3 regions of the Rhodococcus cercidiphylli genome follow, and region 3 is predicted to be linked to each of the others. Evidence: predicted binding sites of a transcription regulator. Region 3 holds the regulator's gene; each other region holds the start of a gene.
The links. The regulator LexA, encoded in region 3, represses DNA repair genes until DNA is damaged. The targets are predictions, from matches to a motif close to CGAACANNTGTTCG.
Positions count from the first base shown of each region.

Region 1: the regulator LexA is predicted to act here: its motif matches at 1,730-1,743, upstream of R3P95_RS03930 (DUF222 domain-containing protein).
Region 2: the regulator LexA is predicted to act here: its motif matches at 1,971-1,984, upstream of R3P95_RS16570 (HNH endonuclease signature motif containing protein).

Region 1 is NZ_JAWLKE010000002.1:33,657-37,809, forward strand. Features, by position in the region: gene R3P95_RS03915 (tRNA (cytidine(34)-2'-O)-methyltransferase) at 1-250, shown strand, start outside; gene R3P95_RS03920 (DUF4349 domain-containing protein) at 355-639, opposite strand; gene R3P95_RS03925 (DUF6764 family protein) at 915-1,469, shown strand; gene R3P95_RS03930 (DUF222 domain-containing protein) at 1,771-4,092, shown strand.
Region 2 is NZ_JAWLKE010000006.1:144,966-149,118, reverse strand. Features, by position in the region: gene R3P95_RS16585 (YhgE/Pip domain-containing protein) at 1-514, shown strand, start outside; gene R3P95_RS16580 (CPBP family intramembrane glutamic endopeptidase) at 534-1,277, shown strand; gene R3P95_RS16575 (DinB family protein) at 1,283-1,858, shown strand; gene R3P95_RS16570 (HNH endonuclease signature motif containing protein) at 1,999-3,459, shown strand; gene R3P95_RS16565 (hypothetical protein) at 3,532-4,119, opposite strand.
Region 3 is NZ_JAWLKE010000001.1:478,765-482,917, forward strand. Features, by position in the region: gene R3P95_RS02310 (uracil-xanthine permease family protein) at 1-806, shown strand, start outside; gene R3P95_RS02315 (acyl-CoA dehydrogenase family protein) at 956-2,098, shown strand; gene lexA (transcriptional repressor LexA) at 2,174-2,857, opposite strand; gene R3P95_RS02325 (hypothetical protein) at 3,243-3,656, shown strand; gene nrdR (transcriptional regulator NrdR) at 3,757-4,153, shown strand, end outside.

The DNA of each region.
Region 1 (4,153 bases), on a different contig from region 3:
GACTCGCGTGTTCGCCTACACCGCCCACGCGGCCCGGTCCTACGCCGACGTCGCATACGAACCCGGTGACGTCCTCCTGTTCGGACCGGAACCCACTGGATTGCCCGACGACGTTCTGGACGACCCGCACGTGACCGATCGGCTGCGAATCCCGATGATTCCCGGCCGCCGATCGTTGAACCTGGCGAACGCGGCAGCAGTGACGATGTACGAGGCATGGCGCCAGCACGGATACGAAGGCAGCGTCTGACGGGTTGGCGTTCGACCGCGCTCGAACGCCCTAGCTGTCGGAGCGCGCTCTGACCGAAGGTGCGTTGGGCGCGGGCGAGACCGTGGTCGCGTCGGATCGTGAGTTCAGGTCTTCGACCATCGACGTAGACGGCCAGCATCTTCGGCCTCGGAGGTGAAACTGATTGTGAGCGTCGACAAATCGATCCGGTACGCGAGGTAGTTCTTCTGTGACACCGACCTGTCGAGTTCGCCCTGTCGGCTCGACCGTGTCGATTCCACCTCGACGAGATCGGCAGTATTCGACGCGGCCGCGGTCGGATCGTCGGCGATCAGCGAGAGCCGTCCGGTAACGATTTCCTTGCATTCGATCGGCGCCGGGGCCCGCTGCCGGGCGGAGTCGACTGCCATCTCGTGCGCGAGCGCCGGCCCTGCCAGAGAAGTCGAACAGTCAAGTGGTGGAGGCACATTCGATGGATCGGAAGCGGAGCACAACAGCAACACGAACGCGCATCCGGGTACCGCGACCGCTGCAGTCAGGGTGCGGGGAACCGGACTTCTACGACGATTCATCCCCGGACGCCAGCGGCACCGTTACACAAACCTCACCGGCTTGCTGCCATGGACTCGCAGGGCGGGGTACCGTGTGCCGCACCGGCCCGTTTCGCTCGTGAAGGAGCTTTCTTTTGTTCTCTGTTTCCCTCCCCCGTCTCTCGTCCTCCAACTCCTCCTCCGCGCGCACGTCCAGTCGGTTCGGTAGTCGAATTGCCCGCACCGCAGCAATATTCGCCATGGGCTCGGGATTGACGGTTGCAGCCCTGTCGGGCACGGCCACTGCGTCGGCAGCCCCCGTCAACTGCGTGTCTCCGCCCTCGGCCAACGACATCCAGGTCGACGACACCGCGAGCTGCGGAGCAACCTCGAACGGAACCGGACGGGCCACCGCAGGTGCTGCCGACAGCGGCACCGCAGTCAGCGTCAACGACGGCCCGGGCTCGACGACCACCTACGCCAACGGATACGGCGTCGCCCTCGGAGCGAGCAAGAATGCAGGGACGGCGTACTCACTGGCACTCGGCGGCGGAATCGCTCACTCGTGGGCAGACGCCGGACAGACGACTCTCGCTGTCGCCGGGTGGGGATCCGGCGCTACCTCCGAGGCTCAGGGCGTCGATTGCGTCGGCCCCTTGTCACTGGCACTGAACCTCACCAGCGGCCAGTTCTGCGTCCTCGGTAGCTGATCGCCCGGTTGCAGGCACAAATCCGGTCTACGGAGCCGATTACCCCGACACGAACTCGTCGAGGTAATCGGCTCCTCCTACATACACGGTGTGACCGGACTTCCTGGGCCGCTCCGCACATCCCTCGGGAAGCCGCGGCGCGGCTCGTTCGGTTTGCTCGAGGACTCCGACGGCATGATCACCACCTCTGACCAGCAAGCCAGCTGCCCCGAAGCGCCTTTCCGTTCTTGTCGGTGGGTCGAGATAGTCTTCTTTCAGTTCGAACGCACGTTCTGAATGTTGCTCACCGGGGGGTGAAAAAATGGGTGCAGTACCGACCGTGTCATTGGAGGCGTTGACCGCTGCCGCGCGTGAGGAGAATCGACAGGCCGCCCGCAAGATCACCGCCTGCTATCGCGTGCACTGCGACTGGGTCACCCGCGACTCCAAGCACAAGCATTACAGCCGGTATGGGCGCACCGAAATGTCAGTGGCGTTGGGCTGCTCGGCGACCGTCGCCGAAGCGTATGTCTCGATCGGTGTCGCCCTGCACACGCGGATGCCGCTGGTGAAGACCGCGTTCGAGGCAGGCGATATCGATCTCGCGCGGGTGCGGACGGTATGTCGGATCCTCGACAATCTCTCCGACGACATCGTCACCCGCGTCGAAGCCGACGTGGTCGAGGCGGCGCGGAGGTCGTCCCCGGGCCCGCTCGAGCAGGCGATCTGGGACATCCTGCTGCGCGTGGCACCCGAGGAAGCGGCCGCGTTGCGGGAGTTCGCGAAGAAGTTCCGGACCGTCACCTACAGTCCCGCCGGAGAACTCGCCCGCATCCGAGCCGAGCTGACCGCCCCCGAAGCCGCCGCCGCGTGGCAACTCCTCGAAGAGATGGCCGATACTCTCTGCCCGAAAGACCCGCGCGGGAAGAAAGAACGCCTGTGCGATGCATTCATGGCCCGCATGCACGGCGAACCCCGACTGGCATGCCTGTGCCAACGCACCGACTGCCCCAAAACCGAGGCGACATTGCCGGATCGGCGGGTGCCGTTGACGATGATCACCGTCGACATCGCCACCCTCATCGGGCTACTCGCCAACCCGGCCTATCTGGCCGGGCACGGTTCCATCGACCCCGATCTCGCGCGAGAGTTGGCACGCAACAGTCACTGGCAGATCCTGCTCACCGAAGCAATGACCCTCGCCGAGAAACTCGGGCTCGCTGTGCAGAACCCGGAGACCGGGGAATGGGAACAAACACCGAAAAACCCCACGCCGGAAACAGAAGAAGATAAGGATCCGCCGACGAACACCGACCCGGCACCATCAGCGGCAGCGGCAGCGGCATCAGCAGCGAACACCGGCTCGGCAGCACGCGGGAACAGGACTCGCACAGACACAGCATCGGCAACGGACTCCGAGACCGGATGCGGCACTTCCACCGATACCGATGCGACCACTGCACCGGAAACGGAACCGGCGAACGAATCCGCCGCAAGCAATGACCCCGCCACCGAATCAACCACCGCACCATCACCCACCCCAGCTTCTTCGCCGACAAGCGTGACGGCAACGACCACCTCGCCCTCGCCGACAATCGTGATGGCAACGGCCACTGCGCCAGCACCGGCGACAGCAGCGGACTCGGCCTCCGGCCCGGGAACAAATCCCGGCGGTGGCTCCGCTGCAGCACAAGCACCTGCGCCGATTGCGGAGCCAGCACCCAGCGTTGCTTCCGATACACGTTCAGCTGCAACACAACACGAACGGTCCGACACCGCAACGGCGGCACCGACGGATGAAACTTCACCAGCAATGGAGGACGGACCATCGAGTCCGAGCGCTGACACATCCTCACCCACAGCTGACAGCAGCGACAACCAGCGACGCCCGCAATCGCTGACCTCCGCCGCAGCCCTGTTCTGCACCCACACACCCCTCGGCCGGGGCACACGGCACAGCTCTGCCCTCGACCTGGACGACATCAGACACCCCGCCCACAACATGAGAGCACTCGACCTACGCTCGGCAATCCGGCTGAACAACCCGACGACCCCCACAGGCCACACACCCGCAAACCGCACACCCTCAGGCCTCTACCTCGGCAACGCCTCCCTCGCCGCAGCACTCGAAGCCGCCATCGCCGCAGACCCCACCCTCGGAAAATCAGTACCCCGCGACCCACTCACCGACCGCGCCCTGATCTACCGACCCGACACCCTCACCACCGCCGCCGTCCGACTACGCGACAAACACTGCCGATTCCCCGGCTGCCACCGACCCGCCGCACGCTGCCAACTCGACCACATCACCCCCTTCGACCACGCCAACCCTCGCGGCGGCGGCTGGACCACCGTCAACAACCTCCAATGCCTCTGCGACTACCACCACTCCGTCAAAACCGCCGGCTATTGGAAGGCCGTCATGCTCCCCGGCGGAGCGATCCTGTGGACATCGACATCCAAGACCACCCGAATCACCCTGCCCACCAACGCAACATCCGTACCCATCCTCGGCAACGACCTCAGACCACACATCCCCACCACACCGAAACGATCCGGCCACATCGCCTACCCCAACCCACCCGACAACCAACAGCCCGAGACAGAACCCACAGCCGAAGACACCGACACCCCGCCCTTCTGAAGATCGGAGTTTCACGGAAGTACGGCGGACCCATGCCGCGCGTGCACCAGGGTCGGGGAGC
Region 2 (4,153 bases), on a different contig from region 3:
GACCCTGATCAACCGCTTCCAGACGCTGCTCGTGAAATGGCTCGTGATGGTCGTTCTCGCCATGCTGGTGTCTGCCCTGTATCTGCTGATCAGCCATCTGCTCGGCATGCCGATCACCCATGCATGGACCCTGTGGACGTACGGCGCATTCGCGATCACCGCGGTGGGCATCACGGCGTTGGCGGTGATGTCTGCGTTCGGCACGGCCGGATTGCTGATCAATCTGATCGTGTTCATCATCCTGGCGTTGCCGTCATCGGGCGGCACCATCCCCCTCGAAGCGAGTCCGCCGATCTTCACCTGGCTCGCGCAGTTCGAGCCGATGCATCAGATCTTCCTCGGCACCCGCTCGATCCTGTATTTCAATGCCTCACTCGACGCAGGGCTGCTGCACTCGGTGGGCATGACGTCTCTCGGGCTGCTCATCGGACTCGTGTTCGGCGTGGTGTTCACCCGCATCTACGACGGCAGAGGCCTCGACCGAAGCCTCGATTCATCGGGTGCTCACAGCTGACGCCAGTACACTCGATCCAATGCTTGCTGTGAATCCAGCCGGGAGCGTTGAACCCCGACGTGCCTTCCACGCCTACCTCGACGTCGCCATCGTCGTCCTCGTACTCGTGGGCACCAACCTCATCGCGCACTTCACCACGGTGTGGGCCAGTATCGCGACGGTTCCGATCGCCGCTGTCCTGCTGGTCGTCCTGGCGAACCGACGCGGTCTGGGATGGGCCGAACTGGGACTGTCTCCGAAGCAGTGGAGGACCGGATCCCTGTACGCAGTCGGAGCCGTCGGGGTCGTCCTCACTGTCGTCGCGATCGGCGCGTTGCTGCCACTGACCCGCCCGTTCTTCATGGCCGATCGATACGCAACCGTCTCCGCCGCCATCGTCGCATCGATGATCGTCATTCCGCTGCAGACCGTCATCCCGGAGGAGCTCGCGTTCCGCGGGGTGCTGCACGGCACCTTGGGCCGCATCTATGGGGCTCGGGGTGTGTTCGCTGCAGGGTCTCTGCTGTTCGGTCTGTGGCACATCGCATCGTCGCTGGGACTGACGGCGGGCAACGTGGGGCTGAGCGGATTTCTCGGCGGCGGGCTGTTCGGGCAGATCGTCGGCATAGCGCTGGCCGTGGTGGCGACTGCGGCGGCGGGTGTCGTGTTCACGTGGCTGCGTAGTCGTAGCGGCAGTTTGATCGCGCCCATCGCCCTGCACTGGTCGCTGAACGGACTCGGCGCACTCGCCGCAGCACTCGTCTGGCACGCGTCGGTGAGCTGAACGGCATGAAGGACGAGCTGCACCAGTACCTGCAAATCGCCCGCGAGAACATGCTGTGGAAGCTCGACGGCCTCACCGAATACCAGAGACGACGGCCGATGACGCCGACCGGTACGAACCTGTTGGGTTTGATCAAGCACCTGTCGATCGTCGAATACGGCTATTTCGGCCCCACCTTCGGACGTGAGTTTCCAGCTCGGTTCGCGGAATTGGAGGCAGCGGCCATGGCCCGCCTGAACTCCGACATGTGGGCCGCTGCCGACGAATCGACCGAATCCATTGTCGCCCTGTACCGCGAGGCCTGGAAGCACGCAGACAGGACCATCGAGACGAACGACCTCGACACCGTCGGACGCGTCCTGCACTGGCCCGTCGAGAAGCAGGAAGTAACCCTGCACCGCGTGCTCGTGCACCTCGTGGCCGAAACCAACCGGCACGCTGGGCATGCGGACATAGTGCGCGAACTCATCGACAACTCCGTAGGCCTACGACTCGGCAACGAGAACATGACCGACGGCAACGAAGCCTGGTGGGCCGCATATCGAGCCGAGCTGGAAACCGTTGCCAAAGAAGCTGACTGAGCGCATCGCCTGACGTCAGGTTCCACCAACGCCTATCACACGCCTCCGACAGGTTCCGGATCTCGAATCCTTATGCAGGGCAATAGTTTTCGATTGCACTACGGTTGTCAGTCGAACGCGCGTTCGATACACTGGCTTCCATGACCACGGAGATCTGGCAACTGAGCGAGAGCGAACTGCTCGCCGAATCTGCCGCGGTCTCCCACCGAATCCAGCTGTTGGAAGCCCGCCGGATCGCTCTCGTCGCCGAGATCGACACCCGCGTCAGCCGGGAGAAACTCGGATTCCCCGGACCCGCCGGATGGCTGACCTCCACCACCCTGCTCTCACCGTCCAAAGCCACCAAGATCGTCGCTCTCGCCCGCGGCATTGCTGCATTTCCCGACATCGCCGCCGCCGTCAACACCGGTGTCATGACCGTCGATCACGCCGCCCTGATCCTCACCTTCGCCGAAACCCCACCGGAAAACCTCCCGGAAGAGGGTCGCAATATGGCCCGCGCCGCCTTGATCAAATCTGCGACAGGACCCGACGCACGCACCGGCCGCATCCGAGCAGCGATCACCAGACTCGAAGACAGCTTCGGCACCAAGAAACCACCCGCCGAGAACACCGACCGCAACGAACTCTTCGCCTCCACAACCCTCAACGGGCGGCTGGTGCTCAAAGGAGACTTCGATGCGATCACCGGCGAGAAGCTGCTCATTGCCCTCTCCCCGTTGACCGAACCCCGCCCCGCCGCCGACGGAACCGGGACACTCAAAATCACAGACGATCGCAGTCCCGCCAAGCGCAGAGCCGACGCCTTCGGCCACATCCTCGACCAATACCTCGCCTCCAGTGATCGCCCCATCGAAGGCGGTGAACGCCAGCACCTGAACCTGAACATCACTCTGCGCGATCTCGCCGACCTCCAGAACTGCGGCGGCGAAGACGACATCACCGATGACGAAACCTCACGCGCAGCAACAGAATCCGACACCGACACAGCAGACCCCGTCGACATCAACACCGGTGGCCCCATCGACACTGACGCAGCAACCGAACCGGACAACGAAAACGGCAGTGGCAGTGGCGGTCGCGGTGAAGGCGGAGTCGCAGCTGATCGCGGCGCGTATCGCGACTTGTTCGGCGACGGCGCTTCGGTGGGGTGGCTGCCGTGGATGGGGCCGCTCTCCCGCAACACCTCCCGCCAGTTGGCGTGTGATTGTGTCCTGACCGCGATCGTGATGGACGAGAACGGCAACCCACTCAACCTCGCCCGCACCGCCCGCACCGTCACCGCCAAACAACGAAAAGCCCTCACCGCCCGCGATCACGGCTGCGCCTTCCCCGGCTGCGGAAAACCCGCCGCCTGGACCGAAGGACACCACATCCGGCACTGGGGCGACGGCGGCCCCACCGACATGAACAACCTCGTCCTACTCTGCGGATTCCACCACCGCCTCATGCACCACTCCGATTGGGAAGTGTTCATAGGCACCGACAACCACCCCTGTGGGGGCACCTCCCGCTTGCGGGGGATCATCCCACCAGCAACTGTGGATCCGTATCGACAACCCAGACCATCCCACGCCCGAGCAGGCCCCCACATCGCCTGAACCGAGCACACCGTCCACACAACAACACCAGCCCCGCACCGAGTACACGGTGCGGGGCTGGACGAGATTGGATCAGGAACCAGAAGGAGCGACAGGTGGTGCGGGAGGAGTAGCGCCATCGGCCGGAGCCGGGGGTGCAGGCGCAGTCGCATCGTCCCCCTCAGCACCCGGAGTCGGCGGAGCAGGCGGCGTCGCACCGTCTTCCGGTGCGCACAGGGCACCCGGTCCACCCTTACCCGGACCACCCGGACCGGGGCCGCCCTCTCCCGGTCCACCCTTGCCCGGACCACCCGCGGGCGGAGCAGGCGGGGTTTCGCCATTACCCGGAGCAGGCGGGGTAGCACCGTCGGACGGGCTGGGAACCGTCGATCCGTCAGCGGAGTCCGGAGCGGCCGGCACCGAAGGTACATCCGACCCGCCACCGCCGTCGGTCCGCTCCCCGAGCGTCGACGACGACGCGACCGTGGACACTCCGGGCGAGACGTCCGGCCCGGTGGCAGCAAAGACTGCCGATGCGACAAGCGCCCCTACTGCGAGTCCCGCGGCCGCTGTTGCCACCAGTGGCACACGGCCCTTCCATCGCTTCGGCTTGTTCTGCTGGGGAGCAGCGGGCTCGGCCGGGTTCGATGCCGCCGGGATCGGCTGGGTCTGATCGTTCACGTTCACTCCTTGTTCGGACTGTCTCGTTCGTTTC
Region 3 (4,153 bases):
CCACGTCGTTCGAGGCACAGCCGCTGATCGCAGCCATCACCCTGGTCGCGATTCTGTTGGCGACAGCGGTAGGACCTGGCCTGATCGGGCGACTGGGAATCCTGCTCGGCGTCGTCGTGGGTTGGGTGTTCGCCGCAGTCACCGGAGGGATCGCGCAACCGCGGCTCGACGCATTGAGCGCTGCGAGCTGGATCGGTCTGCCCGAGTTTCGTGGACCGTCGTTCGAGCTGTCGGTGATCCTCGTGGCGCTGCCGGTGGTGATCGTCCTGGTCGCCGAGAACGTGGGGCACGTCAAAGCCGTCGCCGCGATGACCGGCAAGAACCTCGACGATGTGGCCGGCGACGCCTTGATCGCCGACGGGCTGGCGACCACGCTGGCCGGAGCGGGCGGCGGTTCGGGAACCACCACCTACGCGGAGAACATCGGCGTCATGGCGGCCACTCGTGTCTACTCGACCGCCGCGTACTGGGTCGCATCGATCACCGCGACGGTGCTCGCGTTCTCGCCCAAGTTCGGTGCACTGATCTTCACCGTGCCCGACGGGGTCATCGGCGGCGCAACCCTGGTTCTGTACGGCCTCATCGGGCTGCTGGGCGTACGCATCTGGACCGACGCCAAGGTCGACTTCACCGATCCGGTCAATCTCATGGTCGTCGCTGCAGCGCTCGTCGCCGGAATCGGTGACCTGACGCTGTCCGTCGGATCGGTCGAGCTCGGCGGTATCGCGTGGGGTTCCGTCGGCATCCTTCTCGGGTACCCGATCGTCTCGGCGCTCGCGAGAAGGGCGGGCAAACGCGCACGGTAGCGGGGTCGGTCACGAATCGCGCGCGTTTTGGTCATCGACCTCCGTGACGTCCCGAACGTACTGTTGGAGCGTGATGTCAGTCGTACCGACGACCGCGAATGACACCGTTCACAGGTCGATGTCGGTATGCACCGAACAAGGAGATCTGCGTGGAACGCACACTTTTCGAGCCCGAGCACGAGTTGTTCCGGGAGTCGTACCGGAAATTTCTCGATCAGCACGTAGCGCCGAACCATGCGAAGTGGGAAGAGCAGAACATCGTCGACCGCGACGTCTGGGTCGAGGCCGGTAAGCAGGGCTTCCTCGGAACGGCAGCGCCCGAGGAATTCGGTGGCGGCGGAGTCAAGGACTTCCGCTACAACGCCATCGTCACCGAGGAAACCACCCGCGGCGGATACAGCGGTATCGGCTTCACCCTGCACAACGACGTCGTCGCGCCGTATTTCATCGACCTTGCCAACGACGAGCAGAAGCAGCGCTGGCTCCCCGGATTCTGCTCCGGCGAACTGATCACCGCGATCGCGATGACCGAGCCCGGCACCGGAAGCGACCTGCAGGGCATCAAGACCAAGGCTGTCCGTGACGGCGACGACTGGGTGCTCAACGGCTCGAAGACGTTCATCACCAACGGAATCAACGCCGACCTGATCATCGTCGTGGCCTGCACCGACCCCGAGAAGGGCGCACAGGGCTTCAGCCTGCTGGTCGTCGAACGCGACATGCCCGGATTCGAGCGCGGCCGCAACCTCGACAAGATCGGCATGAAGGCTCAGGACACCGCCGAACTCAGCTTCACCGACGTGCGCGTGCCCGCCGCCAACCTGCTGGGCGAGGAAGGCATGGGCTTCATCTACCTCATGCAGAATCTGCCCCAGGAACGCCTGTCGATCGCCGTCGTCGCGGCCGCCGCGATGGAATCCGCGCTCGAGATGACGATCCAGTACTGCCGCGACCGTAAGGCCTTCGGAAAGTCGATCGGCAAGTTCCAGAACACCCGATTCGTGTTGGCGGAGTTGGCCACCGAGACCACCGCCACCCGCATCATGGTGGACAAGTTCATCGAACTGCTCAACGAAGACAAGCTGACCGTCCAAGAAGCTGCCATGGCGAAATGGTGGACCACCGAGAACCAGGTCAAACTGATCGACCGGTGCCTGCAGTTGCACGGTGGCTACGGCTACATGAAGGAATACCCGATCGCCAAGGCGTACATGGACTCCCGTGTGCAGACCATCTACGGCGGCACCACCGAGATCATGAAGGAGATCATCGGCCGCGGATTGAATCTGTGATCCGCTGATCCGAAGAACGCGAAGGGCCGCAGCACATGTGCTGCGGCCCTTCGCATGTCACTGCCGTGACGATCTCTACAGCTTGCGCATCACGGTCACGACCTTGCCGAGGATCGCGGCGTTGTTGCCCGGAATGGGCTCGAACAGCGGATTGTGCGGCAGCAGCCACACCTCGCCCTTGGACCGCTTGAACGTCTTGACGGTGGCCTCCCCGTCGATCATCGCAGCGACGATGTCACCGTTGTCGGCCACGGACTGCTGACGAACCACCACCCAGTCGCCGTCGCAGATGGCCGCGTCGATCATCGACTCGCCGACCACTTTCAGCAGAAACAGAGAGCCCTGACCGACCAGCTCGCGGGGGAGCGGGAACACGTCCTCGACGGCCTCTTCGGCCAGGATCGGACCGCCGGCGGCGATCCGGCCCAGCACCGGCACGAACGTCGGGGTCGGCAACCGATCCTGTTCCTCGGACGCGGGCGAACCGTCGACCGCGGCGGCAGCCTGGTCGGCCTGCACCTCGTCGAGACCCCGGACGTCGACGGCACGGGGACGGTTGGCGTCGCGCCGGAGGAAGCCCTTGCGCTCGAGGGTGCGCAGCTGGTGAGCAACGGAAGAGGTCGATGTCAGACCGACCGCATCGCCGATCTCGCGGATGCTGGGCGGGTAGCCGCGCTCGGTGACCGACGCGCGAATGACCTCGAGTACCTTCCGCTGCCGCTCGGTCAGACCCGCACTGATGTCGGTGCCGACCTCCATGGCCTTTGACGTGGGTTCCGCAGCCGACTTTCCTGCTGCGGCCTTGGTGGCGGTGGCCTTGGCTCCGGTCGTCCTGGAACCCGTCGTCGTGGAACGCGTGGTCGACCTCGTCGAGGTCTCGTCCTTCATGCTGTCGGCCTCCTGCTGGTGTCCTGGGATCCGGTCTGCGGGGTAGGTCTGCGCGGACTGGAGTTGATGGTGTCGACTCGTGTGGCGTGTGGTTTCTGACACGAATCTAGCGTGTATCAGCTGTTGAATCAAACATCTGTTCGACTCGTGTCGCGTTTTCTGCAGACTTTGTCGGAGGCTCGTGATAGAACTTCGAACAAGCGTCCATCGAACGCCTGATCGAACAATCGATCCAACGAGCGAAGTCGAGGTTCCGATGACCATCATCACCGATCGCCCCACCGCCGCCGGTGTCCGTGCCCGGTCGACCGTCGTCGAGCGTCGTCGCCGGGCCCGTCCCGTTCTGCGGAGTCCCCTCGGGATGCACGGTGTCACCACGGTGCCCCGTACGCAGAGCGCACCGTGCGTTCCGGTCCTCGACCCGTCGTGGACCGACGTCACCGATCGTGAGGAGGCCGATCGCGAGTTCGACGCGACCTCCGCGCACTTCGCGAGCCAGCCGGTTCGACTGCGATCGCTGGTGTTGTGGATGCTCGCAGTGGTCGTCGTGGCCGGTGGTCTGATCGGCATCGCGAACCTGCGAGCCGTCGCACCCGATGCAGGTGTGCAGCCGGCCGGTGTGGTCGAAGTGCACGACGGAGCTCTCGTCGAGTACACGACCGGCAGATGACCACCGCCCCCGTCGGGTTCGAGAAGGCTGAGTATCCTCGGTGGACTGCCCCGATGTGCGTGCTCGTCGTCGGAGCATCGGCTACGACGGAGGGTCCCTCATGCATTGCCCGTTCTGCAGGCATCCCGACTCACGCGTGGTCGACTCGCGTGAGATGGACGAGGGACAGGCAATCCGGCGGCGTCGCTCCTGCCCGGAGTGCGGTCGTCGTTTCACGACCGTCGAGGCAGCAGTGCTTGCAGTCGTGAAGCGCAGCGGCGTGACCGAGCCGTTCAGCCGCGAGAAGGTCGTCAAGGGAGTTCGACGCGCGTGCCAGGGCAGAGATGTCGACAACGATGCGCTCAACCTGCTGGCACAGCAGGTCGAGGACGCAATCCGTGCAGCGGGATCAGCGGAGATCCCCAGCAACGAGGTGGGATTGGCCATTCTCGGTCCGCTCCGTGATCTGGACGAAGTGGCGTACCTGCGCTTCGCTTCCGTGTACCGCTCGTTCAGTT